DNA from 3 places in the Acinetobacter sp. RW6 genome. Region 2 is predicted to be linked to each of the others. Evidence: predicted binding sites of a transcription regulator. Region 2 holds the regulator's gene; each other region holds the start of a gene.
The links. Region 2 encodes PhoB, which activates phosphate uptake and scavenging genes when phosphate is short. Its sites were predicted from a motif close to TGTCATNAANCTGTCATAA; they were not measured.
Positions count from the first base shown of each region.

Region 1: a site for PhoB is predicted at 3,560-3,578, ahead of ACB088_RS03385 (NAD(+) kinase). Genes of this name have one in related genera too.
Region 3: a site for PhoB is predicted at 3,699-3,717, ahead of ACB088_RS11425 (inorganic phosphate transporter). Genes of this name have one in related genera too.

Region 1 is NZ_CP167121.1:737,889-746,220, forward strand. It holds gene ACB088_RS03370 (NUDIX domain-containing protein) at 1-518, shown strand, start outside; gene ACB088_RS03375 (tetratricopeptide repeat protein) at 544-1,095, opposite strand; gene mrcB (penicillin-binding protein 1B) at 1,117-3,513, opposite strand; gene ACB088_RS03385 (NAD(+) kinase) at 3,699-4,607, shown strand; gene ACB088_RS03390 (YeaC family protein) at 4,604-4,876, shown strand; gene ACB088_RS03395 (hypothetical protein) at 4,939-5,346, shown strand; gene ACB088_RS03400 (glycosyl transferase family protein) at 5,385-6,380, opposite strand; gene ACB088_RS03405 (dicarboxylate/amino acid:cation symporter) at 6,885-8,243, shown strand.
Region 2 is NZ_CP167121.1:3,557,471-3,565,802, reverse strand. It holds gene ACB088_RS16855 (DUF445 domain-containing protein) at 1-1,067, shown strand, start outside; gene ACB088_RS16850 (pyridoxal phosphate-dependent aminotransferase) at 1,096-2,250, shown strand; gene ACB088_RS16845 (MATE family efflux transporter) at 2,357-3,724, shown strand; gene ACB088_RS16840 (SDR family oxidoreductase) at 3,782-4,615, opposite strand; gene ACB088_RS16835 (TetR/AcrR family transcriptional regulator) at 4,828-5,499, shown strand; gene phoB (phosphate regulon transcriptional regulator PhoB) at 5,754-6,464, shown strand; gene phoR (phosphate regulon sensor histidine kinase PhoR) at 6,474-7,832, shown strand; gene ACB088_RS16820 (alpha/beta fold hydrolase) at 7,900-8,332, opposite strand, start outside.
Region 3 is NZ_CP167121.1:2,403,315-2,411,646, forward strand. It holds gene ACB088_RS11415 (hypothetical protein) at 1-475, shown strand, start outside; gene ACB088_RS11420 (D-serine ammonia-lyase) at 522-1,856, opposite strand; gene ACB088_RS11425 (inorganic phosphate transporter) at 2,021-3,652, opposite strand; gene metH (methionine synthase) at 4,118-7,804, shown strand; gene ACB088_RS11435 (DEAD/DEAH box helicase) at 7,905-8,332, shown strand, end outside.

The DNA.
Region 1 (8,332 bases), 1.1 Mb from region 2:
CTCATCTCATCAAAATTAGCAATACGCTTTCAACGGTAGAAAGCAGTGATGCTTTGTTGTACTGGCGTATAGAAGAAGATAGTTCTGATCAGAGATATTTAGAACAATTAAGTACTTTAGATGAAAATCAGTTATCAAACTTAATTATTAATACAGATAACTGGCAGCAATTAAGCCCTGAGTTAAAAAAGCAGATTAAGACCGTTCATTTAAAACAATCTCAGCTCATGAATTTGCATAAAGGCGATTTGACAGTAGGCTTACGTTATATTGCCGCTTGTCATGACGCAGTTTCTTTAAGGCAGGCTGAGCAGATTGGCTGTGATGCTGTTTTTATTAGTCCAGTACAACCGACAACCACCCATCCAGAAGCCTTAGCATTAGGTTGGGAACGTTTTGCTGATCTAGCCCAAAAAAGCCAGATTCCGGTTTTTGCATTGGGAGGAGTGCATCCTCATGATTTAGCTACTGCACAAAAGCATGGTGCATATGGCTTAGCAGGTATTCGTAATTTCTAATAAGAAAATAGAAAAGCATTAAAAGCTAGAGGGCTTTTAATGCTTGTTGCGCTTCTTGAACAGTTTTTTGATTATTGCGTTGTTGTCCAGCTTTTAAGATGGTCAACCAAAGTTGCTTTTTCATGGCCTGACTTTGGGCAAAACTTAAACCACGTCGCGCTAGAGATTCAGCATTAGAATATTGCTGTTTATGATTTGCCGTAAGGGCAAGAAATAGATATGTTTCTGCGGCTTGAGGAGCTAAACGCTGTGCTTGAAGCGCATAGCGTTCAGCTTCTGACCATTGCTGGTTTTTGTAAGCCTGCTGTGTTTTTTGCATTAAGACTTTAAATGCAGGTAACTGGCTGCCATCATCACTAAAATGTTGAGGCTTTTTTTGCTGAGGAACAATAACCTGTAAATTTTTGCGTTGAATTTCCGGATGTTCATAAGGTGTAATTTTTACACCCGATGGAGTTTCCGTATTTTTCTTCACTGGCGGGGCAGGTGTTTTCTCTTTGGAGCCAGAATGATCAGGCAAAGTTGTACAGCCGACCATAAGTACAGCACCAATATAAAAAACACCTTTCTTCAACATATCCTACTTTCCTGTTAACGCTTAGTTGTTATAACTACCACTTGAAATCACACGTGAGTTATTTGACAGATCTTGTTGCATCTGGCTTTCACTTTCACGAATATAACTGTCGGTATTATCATCCTGAGAGTCAGGAGTTGTGTTATCACTTTGTGGCGTATATGTTGGATCAACTTGATAATAAGGTGCTCCACATGGCGTAGCACGATGTGGAACCGTATGCGTTAGCATCGGAATATACATAGCACCATCACAAGCCTGTGCAGATAAATCACCTGATGCACGGTCAATCCACTGCCACTGTACAGTGTCTGGTTGACGTATATTCACAGGTGTTTGACGTAATTGCTTCATCACATTAATCCATACTGGCAATGCACCAGATGAACCTGTTAAGCCAGTCACTTTGTTGTCATCTAAACCTAACCAAACTACAGCAACGTGATTACCTGAGTAACCCGCAAACCATGAGTCACGTGTATCGTTAGTCGTACCTGATTTACCCGCTAATTTTAAAGCTGGAGATAAGCTGCTATAAGCTGCACGACCAGTACCCGAAGACATCACCTGTTGTAGGCCATAATTCATGATATAGCCAACAGATGGATCAATCGTTTGTTGAACATTCAGGCCATAACGATCAAGCAGACGACCATTCGCATCTACCACAGATCGAATTGCACGAGTTGGATATTTAAAACCGCCTGTAGCGAAGTTCTCATAAATTCCGAGCACTTCCATTGGTGACATATTGACTGCCCCAAGGAAAATAGAAGGGTAGGCAGGAATCGTTGATTCAACACCAAACTTTCTTAAATTATTGCTAAATGTAGATAGACCAAATTCTTGACCCAAGCGTACAGCAGATAGGTTGTATGAGTTTGCTAATGCCTCACTCAGACTGACTACACCATGTCCACCACCGCTATAGTTTTTAGGTGTCCAGCTTTTACCACCATCTACAGGAACACTGATCGGCGCATCTTCAATTTGGCTTGCCCAGTTATAACGTCCAGATTCAATAGCACTTAAATAAATTACAGGTTTCAATAAAGAACCGACTTGACGTTTCGCATCTAAAGCACGGTTAAAACCAGTAAAGTCTTGTGTAGAACCAACCGCTGCAACTAACTCACCGTTTTCAGGATGTGCAATCAGTACAGCGCCTTGTAGGTTTTTCAAACGTGCTGGATTACTGTTAGCCAAACGGTCTACTGAAGCTTTAAACGCGTTTTGAACTTGAGTTTGAGTAATTGGATCTAAGGTCGTAAAAATACGTAATCCCTGATTGGTTAAATCACTTTCTTGATACTCTGTACGTAATTGACGACGTACAATATCTAAAAAGTCTGGGAATTTTGCAGGGCCTAAACTTGGTTTACTTAACACATTTAAAGGACGTGCAATTTCATCTTCATATTCGGCTTGGGTTAAATAACCCATCACACGCATGTTATTTAACACAGTGTCGCGGCGTTTTTTTGCGCCTTCAGGGTTTTTCCAAGGGTTATATAAAGAAGGGCCTTGCACTAAACCGACTAAATAAGCTTGTTGTGCAACACTTAGCTCACGTAATGGCAAACCGAAATAAAATTGTGAAGCCAAACCATAACCATTAATTGAATAGCTACCATTTTGGCCCAGATTCACTTCATTTAAATAGGCTTCTAAAATTTCATCTTTGCTGTAATGTAGTTCGATGAGTAAAGCCATTAATGCTTCATTGACTTTACGTTTTAGTGTGCGTTCAGGGGTGAGATAGAAGTTTTTAACTAATTGTTGAGTCAGGGTTGAGCCACCTTGACGTTTTCCACCAGTGACATTACTGACCAATGCACGAGCTGTACCGCGAATTGAAATACCATGATGATGATAAAAATTGCGGTCTTCTGTAGAAATTAAAGCTTCAATGAGGGGTTTAGGGACATTATTCAGTTTAATGAGTACACGGTCTTCATTGTGTTGAGGATAAATTCCTCCAATGAGTAGCGGTTCTAAGCGTGCAACGCCGGTTGAAGAGGGTTTAGTACTTCTAACTTCAACAACTTGATCATTTGCAAAACTTAACTCTAAGACTTGTTCAGGTTCAACACTGTCACCGTAGTCAAAACCACGTGTGTGGATATACATATTGCTGCCTTGAGCAACATAGCTTCCAGACTTGTCATAATTACTTGAAGTTTTGTAACCTAATAACTTTAATTCTTGAGTGAAATTTGCTTGAGAAATAGGCGCGTTGTTATAAATTTCCAAAGGTCGTGCAAACACTTTGGCAGGAATATCCCACCGCTGTCCTTCAAATTTTTCACGGATAATATTATCTAAACGAATCAGATAGATACTAAGAGCAATAAAAGCACCAATGACCAAAATGGAAAATATTAGTGCAAAGAAACCGATACCACGTTCAAACTTCATAAAAATGAGATAAAACCCTAACAATGCCTGTAATGATGCGATAGCTTGTCATCAATTTGCAATGATAAAACTGTGAATAATTGGAAAAGTTAGATTGAATTTTACAGCATCTTGTAGTTATGTTTTTTTAAATTAATCGGGTTAATGTTATTATAGGCGAGTATCGCAGCGGAGCTTACTCATTCGTGCAAATTTCACATAAGTCCTTCAGAAACGTCGGGTTAATCGGTCGACCAGATAAATCATCAGTTGTAGAAACACTATGTTTAATTCATGATCATTTATTGAACTTAGGTTTGAACCCCATTTTTGATCAGGAAACCGCCGAATTAGTGCCTTATGATCATGCACAGATAGTGAGTCGTCATCTATTAGGTGAAGTTGCTGATTTAGTTATTGTGGTTGGGGGCGATGGTTCTCTACTCCATGCAGCGAGAGCGTTGGTCCGTTACAATACCCCTGTTATTGGTATTAACCGTGGGCGATTAGGTTTTTTAACTGATATCAAACCTTCAGAAGCCATTTTTAAACTTGACCAAGTGCTTCAAGGGCATTTCCAGCTTGATCGCCGTTTCTTACTTGAAATGGAAGTACGAACAAATGGCGAAGTTATTTATGATGCAATTGCTTTAAACGATGTTGTTTTGCATTCGGGTAAGTCTGTCCATATGATTGACTTTGAACTCAACATTGATGGTCAATATGTTTATCGCCAGCATAGTGATGGTTTAATTGTTTCTACTCCAACAGGATCAACTGCCTATGCTTTGTCAGGCGGTGGACCAATTTTACATCCAAGTATGGATGCGATTGCATTAGTTCCAATGCATCCCCATACATTGTCATCACGACCCATTGTAGTTGGTGGGCAAAGCGAAATTAAAATCGTTATTCGCGAAAATCGAGTTTTGCCGATGGTCAGTGCAGATGGTCAACATAGTATATCGCTGAATGTCGGAGATAGTTTACACATCCGTAAACATCCATTTAAACTAAGTTTATTGCATCCACCAGGTTATGATTTCTATATGGCCTGCCGTACCAAACTTGGTTGGAACCAAGATTTTGAATCTTTCCAAAGAGATGAATCATGAATATTGAACAAATGCTATCTGTTTTAAACCCTGAAATTGTAGAGCGTTTAAAAACAGCAGTAGAAATTGGTAAATGGCCAAATGGCGTTGTTTTAACAAAAGAGCAGCGTGAGACTTGTATGCAAGCTGTCATTGCTTGGGAGTTGAAAAACTTACCAGAAGAACAGCGTAGCGGCTATATTGACCGTGGTACGAAAGAGGAAGGTGAAGAGTGTGATGATGATCATCACAAGCATGAGCCAGAATTTAAACCAATTCGTTTTGTTTAATTTAAGAAGCTCAGTGATTACTGGGCTTTTTTTATGTTGATCAAAATATAATAAAGAATCCTATGAAACGTTTAAAACCTATTTATGTACTATTATTTCTAATATTGTTTAGTGGTGCTGCATTAGCCAAACAGCCGATTGAATGTTTACTCAACGTGAAGGTTGTTGCGAGTCGGAAATACACTTCACCTCAAGCTAAATATACAAGTATAAAGAACGACGGTTATCCCATGTTATTGATTGGGATTCAGGTGCTGGAGTCGCAAACAATACGAAGCTCCCAAAAGATCAAAGCGCATCATTTATATTGTAAGACACTTATTGGTCAACAACGAGATGCTTATCTTTCGGGTTCCTACGATTCTAATAAGATTACAATCAAAATAGGTGATCACTTGAAACTAAGAAATATTCATTCTTCAGGTCAGGAATATCCATTTTGGCCAGATTTTTATTATATTGAACCTTAAAACCAAGGCTATCCGATATAACCTTGGTCATTCAGATATTAGAAACGACTATTCCATAACGCTTTTGCTTTCAGCATTGCCTCTTCAAAACTAGTAACAACTCCCATGCTATATAGTGCAATTCCGATGGTTTCTGTTACTGCCATTTCACCGTATTCATGGTGCTGCTGACCTAACCATACTGCTTTAAAAGTTGCTAAATCTAATTCTTCTTCAGTTGGACTACGTTCAGGTATGAGCTTTGGTAACTCATGTTCATAGAGTTCACCATTTTTGATACCGCAAATGAGTGTTTTTGCATCTGGATTTCGCTCAAATTCACCGCCTTCACCTTTAATAACTGCACTATTTTGATAGCCTAAGCGCAGTGCACTATGTTGATGGGAAGTTCTATAAGCTGGATGGAATATGGCTTGTAAGGTGGCTTTTGCATTAAAAGGGTTTATTAAGCGGGCTAAAGTATGAATAGGCGAGCGTAATCCCATCACATTTCTTAAAGAAATCAGTTCACTTAAAACAGGTGAAATCACGTCTAAAGGTAAGTAAGCGAAATTTTGCTCTGCTAACTGAGTACGAACTTCTTGTTCAGAATGGCAAATTTGATAACCAAGGTATTCTAAAACTTGCTCGGTATAGACGCGGTTAAGCGTGTGGCCTGATGCACCGTGCATAACGATTTTATAACCGTGTTGAGCAAGCGTGAGAGCAGCTAAAAGAAACCACGGGTAATGTTTACGTTTACCTGCATAAGATGACCAGTCTAAATCAACATCTAAAGGCTGGAAATTAAGCTGGTCTCTAGTCGCTTGAACAAATCCTGCGAGTTCATCAATAGATTCTTCTTTAACCCGAAGCAGCATTAAAAAAGCGCCTAACTGCACATCAAGCACTTCACCTTTTAAAATCATGGTAAACGCTTGATACGCTTCTTCATAGCTTAAAGAGCGTGAACCACTTTTTCCTTTACCTAAAATACGGACATATTGAGCAAAGGGATGTTCAGCATCTTTATAGATATTACGTTTAGTATTCATCGTAGTTCAAAAACAATAAAAATGATGGGATGCAGGCAGCTCAAAATGAAATGTCCGCAAGTATTTAATCAATATGACATAAAAAACTGTCGAAAAAATATCAAAAGTGTTTCTTATACTAAAGTCTTAGGGCCACATGAGTGTTTTTTGCGCGTATTAGCCAAAAATTTAATCGAATCATTATTTAATTCGAGTACACTTTCTCGTGCTTTTTTGAGCACTCATATCATAATTTTCTGTGATTCTCCTATATCTTCAGCTTTTTATTAAAAAGTAAGAGGTTATTTCTAACTACTCAAAGTGGTTAGGAACTTCAGGTATTCTCCTGTTTTAGAAAACAACTTTTTTTGTTTTCATTGAGGTAGTAGGAAGGTTTTTTGTTTACAAAGAACCGTTTCCCTTTTGCGGTGTTCATGTGAAAGGTTAGGGCTGTGTATTCGTAAAGAATAGACGTTTCATTTTGGTATTTCCAACGGACTTGGAAATATAGATTGAAGTAAAGTTATGGCTAAAAAACCGATTTATAAATCACTTTATTTTCAAGTGATTATTGCGATTATTGCGGGTGTTCTGGTAGGGCATTTTTCCCCAAGCACAACGCAAATTGTCAATGGTGTCGAACAGCATATTCCAGGTTTAGGTGAGCAACTCAAGCCATTAGGTGATGCCTTTATTCGTTTGATCAAGATGATCATCGCACCCGTTATTTTCTGTACCGTGGTCAGCGGTATTGCTGGCATGGAAAGCATGAAGTCAGTCGGAAAAACTGGCGGCGTTGCGTTGTTATACTTTGAAGTTGTTTCAACAATTGCACTTCTAATTGGCCTTGTTGTAATTAACATTGCTAAACCGGGTGTAGGGATGAATATTGACCCTACCACTCTAGACACCTCGGGCATTCAAAAATACGTCAGTTCTGGTGAGTCACAATCTACCATTGATTTCTTAATGCACATCATCCCGGATACGGTTGTTGGTGCATTTGCAAATGGTGAAATCTTACAAGTCCTTCTTTTTGCAATTCTCTTTGGTTTTGCTTTACATAAGTTAGGTGATGCAGGACGCCCAGTTTTAAAATTTATTGATCAAGTTGCACATGTGTTCTTTAACATTGTGAATATGGTCATGAAACTGGCTCCAATTGGTGCATTCGGTGCAATGGCATTCACCATCGGTAAATATGGCGTTGGTTCACTCGTACAATTAGGGCAATTAATTCTCTGCTTCTATATTACATGTTTACTCTTTATCTTCTTGATCTTGGGTACAATCAGCCGTATTAGTGGATTCAGTATCCTAAAAATGATTCGCCTGATTCGTGAAGAGTTATTAATTGTACTTGGTACATCTTCTTCTGAATCTGTTTTGCCGCGTATGCTACGTAAACTTGAAATTGCAGGTTGTGAAAAATCTGTAGTCGGTTTGGTTATTCCAACAGGTTATTCATTTAACCTTGATGGGACGTCAATTTATTTGACTATGGCAGCAATCTTTATTGCTCAGGCAACGAATACTCAGCTTGATATTCAACATCAGATTACTTTGTTATTAGTACTCTTAATCTCATCTAAGGGTGCGGCGGGTGTAACTGGCTCTGGCTTTATTGTTATGGCAGCAACGTTGTCTGCTGTTGGACATATTCCAGTTGCAGGTTTGGCATTGATTCTTGGTATTGACCGTTTCATGTCAGAAGCACGTGCTTTAACTAACCTTGTTGGTAACTCTTTAGCGACGATTGTTGTTGCTAAATGGGTCGGTGCTTTAGATAAAGATAAGCTCAATGATGCTTTAAATAATCCAGATGAAGTCGACAGAAAAATGATGGAACCAAAAAGTCCTCAAGTCGCTGAAGGTCTAGATTAATTCAAATAAACCTATATAAAAAAGGAAGCTAAAGCTTCCTTTTTTATTGGCTGACTGAAAAGTACAGTTTTAATGAGCAGCTATGCCAT
Region 2 (8,332 bases):
TTCCTAAATTTTTAAGGGACCACACCGAGATTATTCCACGCAACAAAGCACGCATTGCAGAGTCAATGGGCCGTTTTGTACAGGAAAATTTTCTTTCACCTCAAGTGGTAGAACGAAGCTTAGAAAAAACTGACTTAAGCCTCGCAATTGGTCAATGGTTAGCAAGTCCACAAAACAATACGCAAGTGGTCCAGCTCATTCAGCAAACCGTTCCGAAAATTTTTGAGTTTGTTAGCCAAGATCAAATTGCCAATTTTGTGCAAAACAATAGTGTGCAGTGGGTGCGTAATACCGAAGTCAATAAACTCGCAAGTGAAATGCTTCGCGCGGTATTAGAAAATGACTTCCACCAAGACGTTTTACAGCGTGGTCTCGATATCGCCCATGAGTGGGTGGTACAAAACCCAGATAAAACCCGTGAATTAACCCGAAAAATGTTTAAAGCGCTGGGTGTCTGGTCCCTTGCAAAAGGTGCAAGCTGGATTGGTATTGATGTTCAACAACGCACCATCGATTCACTCGTTGAAAAAGTAGAATCGATGCTGGCAGACCATGAACATCCTTGGCGACAGGAAATTGAAACCATTGCCCACTCGCTCATGCTAGAGCTGGCAAAACCAGACAGTGCTGCCAGCCAACGCCTAAACAGCGGTAAAGATGCCCTTTTAGACAGCCCTCAAGTCCTAAATTTCATCAGTGGTGCTGTCACCATTTTGTGTGATGCCATTAAAGAAGATTTAATGAAAAAAGACTCAGGTATTGCAATGAACCTTCGGGCTGCTATTCAGCAACTGGGTGAAAATCTTGTTCAAAATGCCAAAGTACGTGAAGTGTTAAACAAAGAAATGACAGGCCTTGCGCTGAATTTTACAGACCAATATAGCCATAAAATCATACGCTATGTCAGCGAGCGCATTCATGAATGGGATTCGCGCGAAATGATCGGGAAAATTGAAAATGAAGTCGGTGGCGACTTACATATGATCCGTGTGAACGGCGTTGTAGTCGGGGCATTTATTGGTTTAACACTCGGTGTAATTCGGGCAGTGATTGAATCAATTTTATAACTTTAAATATTTTTAATCAGAGAACAATATGCTACAGCTACAGTCAAAATTGGCCACTCAAGGCGTGACGATTTTTAGCACCATGACGGCAATGGCTCATCGACTAGGTGCACTCAACCTGTCACAAGGTTTTCCAGATTTTCCGGCCCCACCAGCCTTACTGGAAGCCTTATCTCAGGCGACTTTGGCCGGGCATAATCAATATCCACCTGGCGATGGTATTCTCGCTTTACGTGAACAGCTTGCTTTACAATTTCAGCAACGCGACCAGCTTCAACTAGATCCTATAACGCAAATTACCATTACGCCCGGCGCAACCATTGCAATTTTCTGTGCCATACAAGCATGCATTAATGCGGGTGATGAGGTCATTATTTTTGACCCAAGTTACGACAGCTACGGTCCTTCAGTACAATTAGCAGGTGGTAAAGCAGTTCACATTGCACTTGAAGCTCCTGACTTTAAGGTGAACTGGCAACAAGTTAAAGATTTGATTAATGACAAAACTCGAATGATTGTGGTGAATACTCCCCATAATCCAACAGGCACAATCTGGGATAAACAGGATTGGTTAGAACTCATTGAACTGATTCAAGATAAAAATATTGTGATTTTATCTGATGAAGTCTATGAACACTTGGTCTTTGATGGTCAACAACACTTCAGCGCATTGCATTTTCCAGAGCTCAGAGAGCGTAGTTTTGTGATTGGCTCTTTTGGAAAAACCTTTCATGTAACAGGCTGGAAAACAGGCTACTGTGTCGCTTCACCTGAGTTAATGCGTTTATTCCGCCAAATTTACCAATATGCAAATTTCTGTGGCACGACACCTTGTCAGATTGCTCTAGCGCAATATATGGAGCAACATCCAGAACATATTCAAGAGCTTCCACAGTTCTACCAAACTAAGCGAGATCATTTTAATCAGGCGATTCACCATAGCCGTTTCTTGCTAAAACCGTCTCAAGGTACTTATTTCCAAAATCTCGATTACAGTCAAATTAGACCCGACTTAAACGATGTTGAAATGTGCCAGTTTCTAGCAGAACAACATAAGATTGTGGCTATTCCTGTTTCGGTTTTCTACAAGCAAGCGCCAGAGTCTTTACGTTTGATTCGTTTCTGCTTTGCTAAAAATGATGAGACATTGCAAAAAGCAGGAGAAATTCTGAATCAATGTTAATAAATTTAGCCACTTAGCATAGTAAAAACACTACAAGCGATTTGCTCTAACTATGCTAAGTTGGATATCTGCCCCGCTCATCAAAGAGATGGGCGATGGAGAATGCATGCCACCAAGACAGTCTTTAATTCATCAGCAAAATCTATGGAAAACATTTTTTGTTTTCTTGCTACCACTGATTGCAACCAATATTTTACAGAACTTGTCCGGAACGATTAACACCATCTTTGTTGGTCAAATGATGGGGGTAGATGCGATTGCTGCCGTCTCTGTTTTTTTCCCTATTTTATTTTTGCTACTCGCTTTTATTATCGGCATTTCAACAGGTACGACTGTTTTAGTAGGGCAAGCATGGGGCGCGCAAAATATTGAAAAAGTCCAAAGTGTGGTGGGTTCCACCCTCTTTATGACACTGATTGGTGGAGTAATTACCGCGATCATTGGTGTGTTTTTTGCTCACGATATTTTAGAACTATTAGGCACTGACCCCAAGGTAATGCATCTTGCTTTGCCTTATGTGCAGTGGATGCTGGCGGGTAGCCCACTTCTGTTTGTTTATATTATTTATACCTCAATTTTACGTGGTGTAGGCGACAGTACTACACCTTTACTTGCATTGGCTTTAACCAGTGTAATTGGCTTAGTGATTACCCCGATATTGCTTAAAGGTTATTTTGGCTTACCAGCTCTGGGAATTATTGCTCCAGCAATTGCAACGATCACGGGTTATGTGGCTATTTTGATTTTTCTTGCCATCTACTTAAACAAGAAAAAGCATCCACTTAGACCGAATCGTCAGCTTTTGCAACATATCCGTCACAATCCAGAACTGAGCAAAATCATTTTGCGCTTAGGCGTCCCAACCGGCATTCAAATGATTACCACCTCAATGGCTGGCTTAGTTATTGTTGGATTGGTTAACCATTATGGTTCACATGCGACAGCAGCATATGGTGCGGTAAATCAGGTGCTCAATTACATTCAGTTCCCTGCAATCTCTATTTCAATTGCGGCTTCAATTTTTGCAGCCCAAGCAATTGGTGCAGGTAAATCTGACTTGTTATCTCGTGTGACTCGTACTGCCTTAGGCATGAACTTTTTATTTACGGGTACCTTAATTGCACTTGGCTATCTATTTTCAAAATATTTAATGGCTTTATTCATTACCGACCCAACCGTGGTGGTATTGGGCCAGCAACTTTTATTTATTATACTTTGGGCAATTTTATTCTTTGGTGCGGGTGCCATTTTTGCATCTATCATGCGTGCTAGTGGAACTGTGACTGTCCCGATGCTCATTAATATTTCTGCTATTTTGTTTATTGAGATTCCATGTGCTTACTGGTTTAGCTCAATGTGGGGGCTTAAAGGGATTTGGGTTGCCTATGCCTTGGCATTTGTCAGTTTATGTATTATTCAAGGGCTCTATTACCAATTCATCTGGAAGAAAAAGAAGATCAAAGTTCTTATTTAGAACCAATTAATTCTTATAAAAAAAGCCATCAATTGATGGCTTTTTTTGAATTTAAAATTATTTCATCAACTTTGTCACAATGGTAGAAGCACGTTGATATCCAGTCGGGAATAAACGCTGGAATGCATCAAGAATTTTTGCATCACTACCAATCAATAAACGACGTTTATCTTTTAAGACTGCTTGTAAAATTTGACGAGCCGCCTCTTCAGGTGGAGTACGTAATAACTTGTCAAAATTTTGAATCGATTTAGTCGGGTCCATACCCAAACTATTCAAGCTATCACTCATTTTTGCAGATTTAGCAATATTGGTACGGATTCCACCTGGATGCACACACAAAGAGCTTACGCCACTTTTTTCAATATCTAACTCTTGACGCAATGACTCGGTAAAACCACGCACAGCAAATTTAGTCGCGTTATAACCAGATTGAGTTGGTTGAGCTGTTAAACCGAATAGGCTTGAAATATTAATAATATGGCCATCTTGAGTTTGCTTAATGAACGGTAAGAACTCTTTGGTACCGTACACCACACCCCAGAAGTTAATCCCAACGATCCACTCTAAATCTTCGTAGGTCGCCCCTTCAACAGTTGAACCTAGGGCTACACCAGCATTGTTGAAAATCAGGTTAACAGAGCCATGATCTTGAACTGTTTCTTGTGCCCATTGCTTTACTGCTTCACGGTCAGAAACATCAAGCTTTTTGGTCGTCACAGTAATCGTGCTATACGGTTTTAAAAGCTCAACGGTTTGCTGTAATCCCTTCTCATTAATATCACTCAACGAAAGATGGCAGCCCTGTTTTGCCAAAAGAATTGCGAGTTGTTGCCCAATGCCAGAACCTGCGCCCGTAATTGCAGCGACTTTGTTTTTAAAATTTTTCATTGTCCATCCTTTGTTTTTCGATATTTGCACAATCGGTTCATTGCATGTGCAGCTTAGACATCTTTAATATAATTTTGACAATATCCATTGTCAATATAGTACACTGTAATTTCAGATAGAATGGCACAATTGTGCTGAGGGCTTTATGATAGTGAGCATATTTGGCTAAAACCTATAAATTAGGAAACCATTCTTTAGGAAACAATTTATTTATGGCGACAAACGACTCAACCAGTAAAAAGAAAACAAAAACTGTGAGTAAAGAACGTCAGTTCAAAGGGTTATCTCTATCTGAACGTAAAGAGGCACGCCGAGAAAAACTGATTGAAGCTGGCATTGCGACTTATGGAACACTCGGCTTTTTTTCCGTGACGGTTAAGGATGTCTGCCAAGAGGCAAAACTCACAGAACGCTATTTTTATGAATCATTTAAGAAGAGTGAAGATTTATTTCAAACCATCTTTTTAAAAATGATTGAAGAATTACAGCAAAACCTGATGCAAGCTGTCATTAAAGCGACACCAGATCCAGAAAAAATGGTCGATGCTGGGTTAAGGGCACTGCTGACGACATTAAAAGACGACCCAAGATTAGCTCGCATTGTCTATGTTGACGCAGTTTTGGTACAAGAATTACATAATCAGGCCACCATTCAAGAAACTCTTGCACAGTTTGACCGTATGATTCAGGCCTTTGTTATGTTGACCATGCCGCAAATCCAACACAACGAAAATGAGCTCTCTTTAATCGCAACTGGATTAAATGGATATGTCACTCAAATTGCAATTCGATGGGTCATGGGAGGCTTTGAGCAGTCTCTTGAACAGGTTTTAACCGCATGCCGTATTGTTTTCTTATCTTTATTGGCCAAGGTTTCAAAATAATATTAAAGTTTTTTGACACTCTAAAATGTGCAAAATCAGTTAAGCTTTAAAGGTGATAACTTATTGAATGATTTTAAGAATATTTAAGCTTTCATGTCATCATTCGGTCACACCTTTGCCTTACTTTTGTCACAAATTATTGCTAAATTCAATTTTATAGACTTTTCTGCAATGAAATTGTCATAATTAATCTTTGTAATAAGCCTGTCATAACTACAAAACGGTTCACCGTTAAATCTATAGGATATTGCGCTGTGAAAGATGACTATATTTTAATTGTCGATGATGAGCTTCCTATTCGTGAAATGATCCATACTTCTTTGGACATGGCAGGCTTTCAATGTTTGCAGGCAGAAGATGCCAAACAGGCTCATCAAATTATCGTCGACCAACGTCCGGCGCTTATCTTGCTCGATTGGATGTTACCTGGAGGCGTAAGTGGTGTCGATTTATGTCGCCGCTTAAAACGTGATGAGAACTTAGCAGAAATTCCAGTAATTATGCTTACCGCTCGCGGAGAAGAAGACCACAAAGTACAAGGTCTTGATGCTGGCGCAGATGATTACATGACGAAGCCTTTCTCAACACGTGAACTGGTTTCACGTATTAAAGCGGTTCTGCGTCGTGCAAATGCATTAAGTGGCGAAAAAATGATTGACGCCAATGGTTTAATTCTTGATCCTGTTAGCCAACGTGTCAGCTTTGGCGACAGCATTTTAGATATGGGCCCAACTGAATATCGCTTACTTGCGTTTTTTATGACCCATCCAGAGCGTGCATATACACGTGCCCAGTTGCTCGATCAGGTCTGGGGCGGTAATGTATATATCGAAGATCGAACTATCGATGTGCACATCCGTCGTTTGCGTAAAGTTTTAGAACCTTTTGGTGTTGACCGATTTGTTCAGACCGTACGTGGAACTGGCTACCGCTTCTCAACACGTGCAGATTTAGCCGCAGGTTAACCAAGATTTATGTATGAACCCTACCCCGTCCCCGAACAGGTACGTGAACAAAAGCTTTCCCGCTACAGTAGTTTATGGACGTTTGCCAAACAAGATTTACGGCTTTTATTATTTTTTATAATTATTGCCGGTTTAGTCGGTTTCGGTATTGGGTATTTCTGGAGCTGTATTTTTATCGCCTTTGTGGTGTTTTTTACACTCCAGTTGCGTTCGCTTTATCTGGTCAATGACTGGATTGCAAATAAACCTTATGACGTTCCTCCAAATCTAAACGGGATTTGGGGAGCGTTATTGTTTAATGTTTACCGTGCCCAGCGTCAGGAACGAATCGTTCAAGCAGAAATGGTCGGTTTAATTGATCGCGCTCAGTCTTCTTTAGTGGCGCTTGCCGAAGCTGTTGTCCTCATTGATGACCAACATAAAATTGAATGGTGGAACCCTGCTGCTGAACGTTTGTTGGGTATCAGCCCTCTCGACCGTGGTCGAAACCTATTAACGATTTTACGCCAGCCGACCTTTATTGAATATTTTAACAATATTGATCAGGCACCCGACGGTATTAAACTACAGTCGAGTTTTGACGATGACCGATATGTGCAGGTCAAGCTCACACGATTTGGTGGAGAAAGCCGTTTATTGGTGGCTTACGACGTTACTCGTATGCACAACCTTGAGCAAATGCGTAAAGACTTCGTAGATAATATTTCTCATGAACTTCGTACACCATTAACTGTACTGAGTGGTTATATCGAGACATTTACCGATCAAGAAGATATTAGTCCACGCTGGAAACGTGCGTTTGATCAGATGCAGTCACAAACCAAACGTATGAACGCTTTGGTGAATGATTTACTGCTGTTATCGAATTTAGAAAATAACAAGAAAATTGCAAAAAATCAGATTATTGAAATGCCGAGTTTAATGAATCAACTGTTTGATGATGCTCAGGCCTACAATGCCGATTATGGGCATACACTCAATTTACGTATTGATAGTCACTGTGACCTGATTGGTTCTGACATGGAAATCGCCAGTGCATTTAGTAACTTAATTACCAATGCCATCAAATACACGCCAAAAGGTGGAACCATTACCATTGGCTGGCATGACGACGGTGAACATGCTTACTTTAGTGTACAAGACACAGGTATCGGGATTAACCCCAAACATTTACCACGTCTAACTGAACGCTTCTATCGTGTTGACAGCGACCGTAGTCGTCAAACAGGCGGTACAGGTTTAGGTTTGGCCATTGTGAAGCATGTATTAATGCAACATGGCGCTTATTTAGATGTCCAGTCTAAAGAAAATGAAGGTTCAACTTTTACAGTGGTTTTTCCTAAAGAAAGACTATATAACATGGCTTAAAGTTATCTCCCTTCAAATATAAAAAGCCGACTCATGAAAAGTCGGCTTTTTTAGCATTTAAACCAATTTACTTAGAAGTCGAGCAATAGGACTTACTTTGGTTTTTCTCTATTACATTTAAAAAGCTAGTAGCAAAAGTATTACTCTGACGCAGTGCATCGCGATGATCTCCACCATCAATCGTTTGATATACCGTTGGTTTTTTTAATTTACATAGCTGTTGATAATAGGCATATGTCCCTCCCGGATCGACTAAATGATCTTTAGAACCCTGAACAATCATTAACGGTACGGTAGGCACCATATTTTCAATGGACTGTTGTTTTAGATAAGCCAAGAGAGGTTTTAAATCAGCGTCAGGTCGAAATATGCTAGAAGGAGATTTCTTTAAATCAGTTTGAAGTTCAGATAAACAGCGGCTGCGCGCTTGGGTCAGCACAGTGTTCATTTCAGGGCTTACTAAATTTTCAGGAACTATGCTCGGCTCTGCTGCTTGTGCT
Region 3 (8,332 bases), 1.2 Mb from region 2:
CTTAGTTGATTGTGAAAATGGAAAAACGTATGGCATTGCCGACTGTCTAGTTGTTGAACAAGGGCCAAATTATGCTTTGGCTAAACGCATTCAACAATGGCGTGCTATTTTGGCCCGCCATCAAGGACAACACGTGAGCATTAATATTGCTCCATCTACAACGACTCACTCTGTGACTAAAAATCCATTGTTGAAAGCAGCTTTTAATGGTGCAGAGCTTTTTGATGTAGAAGCATTTAGCCCTGAAACTACCAATGCAATTATGGCTGCAATCTGGATTCATGACTTAAGAAATGAGTCTTCTGTGGCAAATCCTGAAACGGAGCTGGACCATCCGCTTGAGCTCATGATGGAAGGTGCCAACCACGGCGGATTGTGGCGTGTTGCTTATTTAGCAAGAACTGCCCTGCCTTTTGCTGCAATCTATGGCTTTGCAACCGAAAAACTACCTTTTGGAAAATCATCTAAAAAATAATTTGATTGAAGCCCAATTCTAGAATTGGGCTTTTTTCTGTGTTTATCTATTTATTTTGAAAGTGTGATAGATATTTTTGCATTTCATCAGGCGGCACCATACCGCCTCCTGTCGCCCATATCACATGAGTTGCCTGCTGTAACTGCTCAGTTGATAGTTGATGTAAAGCCAAATAATCAGGACTCGTCTGGACATAATATGGCCCCATCATTCCTGCCACCGCAGAAGGCTCAAGCTGAATATTTTCAGTTTGATTTAAAAGCGCAATGAGCTCATACAAACGCTCATCATCAATGGTGTAATAGCCATCAATTAACTGCTGCATAGCACGTCCCACAAAACCTGAAGCACGGCCTACTGCGAGCCCATCTGCGGTAGTTACATTATCGAGGCCAATGTCATTCACTGAAATCTGATCATGCAAACCTGTGTGGACACCGAGTAACATACATGGCGAATGGGTGGGTTCTGCAAAGATACAATGTACATGCTCACCAAAAGCCAGTTTTAGTCCAAAACTTACCCCACCAGGGCCACCACCAACGCCACACGGCAAATAAACAAATAATGGGTGTTCAGCATCAACTTTAATTTGTTTTTGCTCAAATTGCTGTTTTAAGCGTATTCCTGCAACTGCATAACCTAAAAATAATGTTTTTGAGTTTTCATCATCAATAAAAAAGCAATGTGGATCTTGCTCTGCTGCTTTTCTTCCCTCTTCAACAGCTACGCCATAGTCACTGGCATATTCCACAACATTAACGCCCAATGAACGCAGTTTGTCTTTTTTCCATTGTCTAGCATCGGCAGACATATGGACTGTGACTCTAAAACCCAGTTTGGCGCTCATAATACCAATCGAAAGCCCTAAATTTCCTGTTGAGCCTACTGCAATTTGATACTTAGAAAAAAACTTTAGAAATGAATCTTGATCTAACTTACTGTAATCGTCTTCCAACTTGAGAAGTCCGGCCTCAATTGCCAACTTTTCGGCGTGAGCCAAGACTTCATAAATACCACCACGCGCTTTAATTGAACCTGAAATAGGTAAATGGCTATCTTTTTTCAGCCAGAATACTCCGCTCAGTTGCACTTGCTCTGTTGAAGAAAGTGCTTGTTGCATATGGCCAATTTCAACGATATCTGATTCAATTTTTCCATGTTGCGCTTGAGTTTCAGGAAACACTTTTGCCAAATAAGGTGCGAAGCGCTCTAATCTGGCTTCTGCTTCACTTACGTCCTCGGCTGTTAATCCAACTTTTTCTAAAGCTTCTTTTAAAGGATAGCAATGAGGTGTAAACCAAAATGTTTCTTGATAGGCTTGCAGTGTCTCAATAAGTGGAAATTGTTGTTTTAGCTGATCTATTTGAACCGCATCCATAATCTATCCCGATATAAAAGTTTTAAGCCTAGCCTCTGAAGTTACTTGAGGCTTTATAAGGACTCATTAATTTATAATTGAATGTACATGAAAATAGACTGAACGTTAAAAAGAAACAAATAAAAAAGCCACTGTGAACAGTGGCTTTAATTTTTGAAATACTTTTATACAAACTGTAAGAATAACCAGTACAAACCGCCTGACAAACAGATTGTTGCAGGAAGTGTAAATACCCATGCAGATAAAATCGTTTTAACTGTATTGAAGTTTAAGCCTGATCTATTCGCTACCATGGTACCAGCAACAGCACTGTTTAAAACGTGTGTTGTTGAAACAGGCATACCTAAACCGTCGGCAGCTGCAATTGTACTCATTGCGACCAGCTCAGCAGACATCCCCTGACCATAAGTCATATGATGTTTACCAATACGTTCACCTACAGTCACAACAATACGTTTCCAGCCAACCATGGTGCCTAAGCCAAGCGCCAAAGCAACTGCTACTTTCACCCAAGTTGGAATGTATTGTAAGAATGAATCTAAGCTACTACGGTATTCTTTCACGAGTTTTTCTTGTGACTGATCCATTTTTGGTAAAGCATCTGCTTTATCCAAACGCTTAAACGTCGTTGTACTTAAATACATGTCATTACGAATTTCACTGATTGCAGCTTCTGGAATGTCTTTTAAGTTGCTATAGCTAGAAACTCGCTCACCCAAATGATCAGTCATGCTTGCCAATGCAGGCACTACTTCCGGAGTTTGCTGTTTAGTCTGAATATATTTAGTCAAAATAACACGTGCTTTTTCATCGGTTAATTCTGGCTGATTTTGATTCAAAAGTACGGCAGTTTGAGAAGAAAGCTGATGGAATGATTGAACTTGTTGTGTATCAAGGTTTTTATTTAATGAATAAGCCAATGGCACCAGACCAACCAAAATCAGCATGATTAAACCCATACCTTTTTGACCATCATTAGAACCATGTGCAAAACTTACACCTGTGCAGGTAAAGATTAAAATTGCACGAATGATTGCTGGTGGTGGTTTATTACCTTCTGGTGGCTGGAATAACTCTAATTGGCGTTTAAAAATAGTTTTAACCAACAAGAATACAATCGCTGCAAAAGCAAAACCAATTAAAGGTGAAAATAATAATGCCTTACCGACTTTAATCACCTGATCCATATCAACACCACTGGTCGTTACGCCAGTCGATGCACTCAATAGATGGTTCATAATGCCCACACCCAAGATTGAACCAATCAAAGTATGAGAGCTAGAAGCAGGAATACCCAAGAACCAAGTACCTAAGTTCCAGAGAATCGCAGCAATAAGAAGCGCAAAAACCATTGCGAAACCTGCACCGCTACCCATGTTCATAATCAATTCAACAGGCAACAATGCAATAATGCCGTAAGCGACTGCGCCGCTTGCAACCATTACCCCAAGAAAATTACAAAAACCTGCCCACATGACTGCAACCGGTGCAGGTAAAGCATTGGTGTAAATCACTGTCGCTACTGCATTTGCAGTATCATGGAAGCCATTTACAAACTCAAAGCCTAAAGCAATCAAGAGTGCGGTAGATAAGAGAATAACCGAATAAAGACTCAAAGGCGGTACATGCGCTAAATCAGCACTCACCTGAAATCCAATATAAATAAGTGTTGCAACAATAATTGTCAGAAACACCGGCATAAAGAACTTAGGTGTCGGGACATGTACATTCGTCGATTTGACTTGCAGGTTTGCCGCAAGTTTTGAATCCGAAACAGGGGGTAGATTAGAATTCATGCAGACGGTAAGAGGATAGAAAAATCCTCTGTATTCTTAAATTAAATTATGACAATTATATGACAAAGCGGCGCCTGATGAAGTCAATTTTTCATATTTTGACCTCATTTGATGCACCTTTCCTCGATCAATTTTATTTTTTTATTAAAATACAATAATTTAAATCAATTTACATCTTCCTTATTTATGACTATTTTTAAAGCAAAAATATCTAAAAAATTACCTATATGACGTTTTTTTAAACAGCCTAATTGTCATAAAACTGAATATTGGAGATGAAATATTTCAATATCATGATCATTTTATGAATTTTTGATGAAAAAATGCCCTCTTTTTGTTCGAAAACACTTTTTTTTTACGACTAATTTACGGTGAATGGTGGGTCGTCATAGATCATCAATTGTGCTGCTATTCTGTTACAATAGCGCCGCATTTTTAAATTCATATAAAAGATCGGGGTTTTCTATGTCTACGCTTGCCACCCTAAAAGCGCTTCTTGCTAAACGCATTCTGATTATTGATGGTGCAATGGGAACGATGATCCAGCGCCATAAATTGGAAGAAGCCGACTACCGTGGTGAGCGTTTTGCCGATTGGGCACATGACTTAAAAGGTAATAATGACCTTTTAGTTTTGACACAGCCAGAAATCATTCAAGGCATTCATGAAGCTTACCTTGATGCTGGTGCAGACATTATTGAAACCAACAGCTTTAACGGCACGCGTGTTTCAATGTCTGATTACCACATGGAAGATCTTGTTCCCGAGATTAATCGTGAAGCAGCACGTTTAGCCAAAGCAGCCTGTGAAAAGTATTCGACTCCAGATAAACCTCGTTTTGTAGCGGGTGTACTCGGTCCAACATCGCGTACCTGTTCAATTTCACCCAATGTAAATGATCCTGCCTTTCGTAACATTACCTTTGATGCGCTAAAAGAAAACTATATTGAGGCCACTCATGCGCTGATTGAAGGTGGTGCAGATATCATTCTGATTGAAACCGTTTTTGATACATTAAACTGTAAAGCTGCAATTTTTGCAGTGAAAGAAGTCTTTAAGCAAATTGGTCATGAATTACCGCTCATGATTTCAGGGACTATTACCGATGCCTCAGGCCGTACCTTAACAGGTCAAACTGCCGAAGCGTTCTGGAACTCTGTACGTCATGGTGACTTACTTTCAATTGGTTTCAACTGTGCCCTTGGTGCAGATGCCATGCGTCCTCACGTTAAAACTGTTTCTGATGTTGCGGATACTTTCATTTCTGCTCATCCAAATGCTGGCTTACCAAACGCTTTTGGTGAATATGACGAAACGCCTGAGCAAACTGCTGCTTTCTTAAAAGAATTTGCAGAAAGTGGCCTAATTAACATTACTGGTGGTTGTTGTGGTACGACACCAGACCATATTCGTGCCATTTATAATGCAGTAAAAGACATTGCACCCCGTCAAATTCCTGAAACTAAGCCAGCTTGCCGCTTAAGTGGTTTAGAACCATTTAATATTTATGATGACTCATTGTTCGTTAATGTGGGTGAACGTACTAACGTTACCGGTTCAAAAAAATTCTTACGCTTAATTCGTGAAGAAAACTTTTCAGAAGCTTTAGAAGTTGCACAGCAACAAGTGGAAGCTGGTGCACAGATTATTGACATTAACATGGATGAAGGGATGCTCGATTCGCAAAATGCGATGGTTCATTTCTTAAATCTTGTGGCATCTGAGCCAGATATTTCACGTGTGCCGATCATGATTGACTCATCAAAATGGGAAATCATTGAAGCTGGCTTAAAATGTGTACAAGGTAAACCTGTTGTTAACTCGATTTCCTTAAAAGAAGGTTATGACGAGTTTGTCGAAAAAGCTCGCTTGTGTCGCCAATATGGTGCTGCAATTATTGTCATGGCCTTTGATGAAACTGGTCAGGCAGACACTGCTGCACGTAAGCGTGAAATCTGTAAACGTTCTTATGACGTTTTGGTTAACGATGTGGGCTTCCCTGCTGAAGATATTATTTTTGACCCGAACGTGTTTGCAGTGGCAACAGGGATTGAAGAACACAATAACTATGGCGTCGATTTTATTGAAGCCACAGGTTGGATTAAACAGAACTTACCTCACGCCATGATTTCTGGTGGCGTATCGAACGTATCATTCTCGTTCCGTGGAAATGAGCCTGTTCGTGAAGCGATTCACTCTGTGTTCTTGTACCATGCCATTAAACAAGGCATGACCATGGGGATTGTAAATGCCGGTCAAATGGCAATTTATGATGATATTCCTAAAGAACTCAAAGATGCAGTTGAAGATGTTGTTTTAAACCAGAACCAAGGTGAGTCTGGTCAGCTTGCGACCGAAAAACTACTTGAAGTAGCTGAAAAGTTTCGTGGTCATAGTGGTGCTCAGCGCGAAGCAGAAAACCTTGAATGGCGTAACGAGCCAGTAGAAAAACGTCTTGAATATGCGTTGGTTAAAGGTATTACCACATACATTGACGAAGATACCGAAGAAGCTCGCCTAAAAGCTAAACGTCCATTAGATGTGATTGAAGGTGCTTTGATGGATGGTATGAACGTGGTCGGTGACTTGTTCGGTTCAGGCAAAATGTTCTTACCTCAGGTTGTAAAATCTGCACGTGTCATGAAGCAAGCTGTGGCTTGGCTCAATCCGTATATTGAAGCTGAAAAAACTGGTAGCCAATCTAAAGGTAAAGTCCTGATGGCAACTGTTAAGGGCGACGTACATGATATTGGTAAAAATATTGTGGGTGTTGTACTCGGTTGTAATGGTTACGACATTGTTGACCTTGGCGTGATGGTACCTTGCGAGAAAATCTTACAAACTGCGATTGATGAAAAATGTGACATCATCGGGTTGTCAGGTCTTATTACTCCGTCCTTAGATGAAATGGTGTTTGTAGCTAAAGAAATGCAACGTAAAGGTTTCAACATTCCTTTATTGATTGGTGGCGCAACGACATCGAAAGCACATACAGCAGTTAAGATTGATCCTCAGTATCATAACGATGCGGTGATTTATGTGGCAGATGCCTCACGTGCTGTAGGTGTTGCAACTACCCTGCTTTCAAAAGAAATGCGTGGAAAATTCATTGAAGAACACCGTGCTGAATATGTCAAAATTCGTGAGCGCTTAGCTAACAAACAACCTAAAGCCGCCAAACTGACTTATGCAGAATCTGTTAAAAATGGCTTTAAAATTGATGAAAGCTATGTTCCTGCAAAACCAAATCTTTTGGGAACTCAAGTTTTAACAAACTACCCGCTTGAAAAATTGGTTGAATATTTTGACTGGACACCATTCTTCATTTCTTGGAGCTTGGCAGGTAAGTTCCCGAAAATTTTACAAGATGAAGTTGTTGGTGAAGCTGCAACAGATTTGTATAACCAAGCTCAAGCGATGTTGAAAGATATTATCGACAACAACCTTTTTGATGCACGTGCTGTATTTGGTATGTTCCCTGCTCAGCGCACTGACGCCGACACAGTGAGCGTATTTGATGAAGCGGGTCAAAATGTTACGCATACCTTTGAGCACTTACGTCAACAATCTGACAAAGTGACAGGTAAACCAAACTTGTCTTTGGCAGATTACATTCGCGCTGATCGTGAGCAACAAGACTATTTAGGCGGATTCACTGTATCAATTTTTGGTGCAGAAGAATTGGCAAATGAATACAAAGCCAAAGGTGATGACTACTCTGCAATTTTAGTTCAGTCACTAGCCGACCGTTTTGCTGAAGCCTTTGCAGAACACTTGCATGAACGCATTCGTAAAGAGTTCTGGGGCTATAAAACAGATGAACAGCTCAGCAATGAAGAGCTGATTAAAGAGAAATATGTCGGTATTCGCCCTGCACCGGGTTACCCTGCTTGTCCAGAACACTCTGAAAAAGCGGTGTTGTTTGACTGGTTAGGTTCTACAGACAAAATCGGCACCAAACTGACTGAGCACTTTGCAATGATGCCGCCATCTTCGGTAAGTGGTTTCTATTATTCTCATCCACAAAGTGAATACTTTAACGTGGGCAAAATCTCTCAAGACCAACTTGAAGATTATGCAAAACGTAAAGGTTGGACACTCGATGAAGCGAAGCGTTGGTTAGGGCCGAATTTAGATGATTCGATTGTTTAATTTAAGCAAGAAAAAATCCCCTCAATTGAGGGGATTTTTTCTTTTTATATGATATAAATTATTCTTTATAAATACTTAATAATTTAAAAGGTTAGTTACAGTGATTGAGAATATATTCGATAATTTGTTTGAAGCTTTTGATGAAGTTAAAAACTATAATTTAATTGATTTATTTAATACTTTAGACACCAGAGCTACACATACTTCATTAAGAAAGTCACAAGAAGATGCTCTTGAGTACTTATCAAAAAATTATATTAACAAAGATACCATTCTAAAATTAAGCACAGGTTCGGGGAAAACTACCATTGGATTATTATACCTTTTGGGGTATATGCAACTTGAAAAAAAATCTGGGGTATATTTATGTCCTACTGTTCAGCTTGTTGAGCAAGTTATTGAGGAAGCTAATAAACTTGGTATAAAAGCTTTTCAATTCAAAAAAAATGATTCAGAAATGCCAGTTGATTGCTATTCTGGAAATAGAGTTATCGTATGCACGTATGACAAGTTTTTTAATGCAAAATC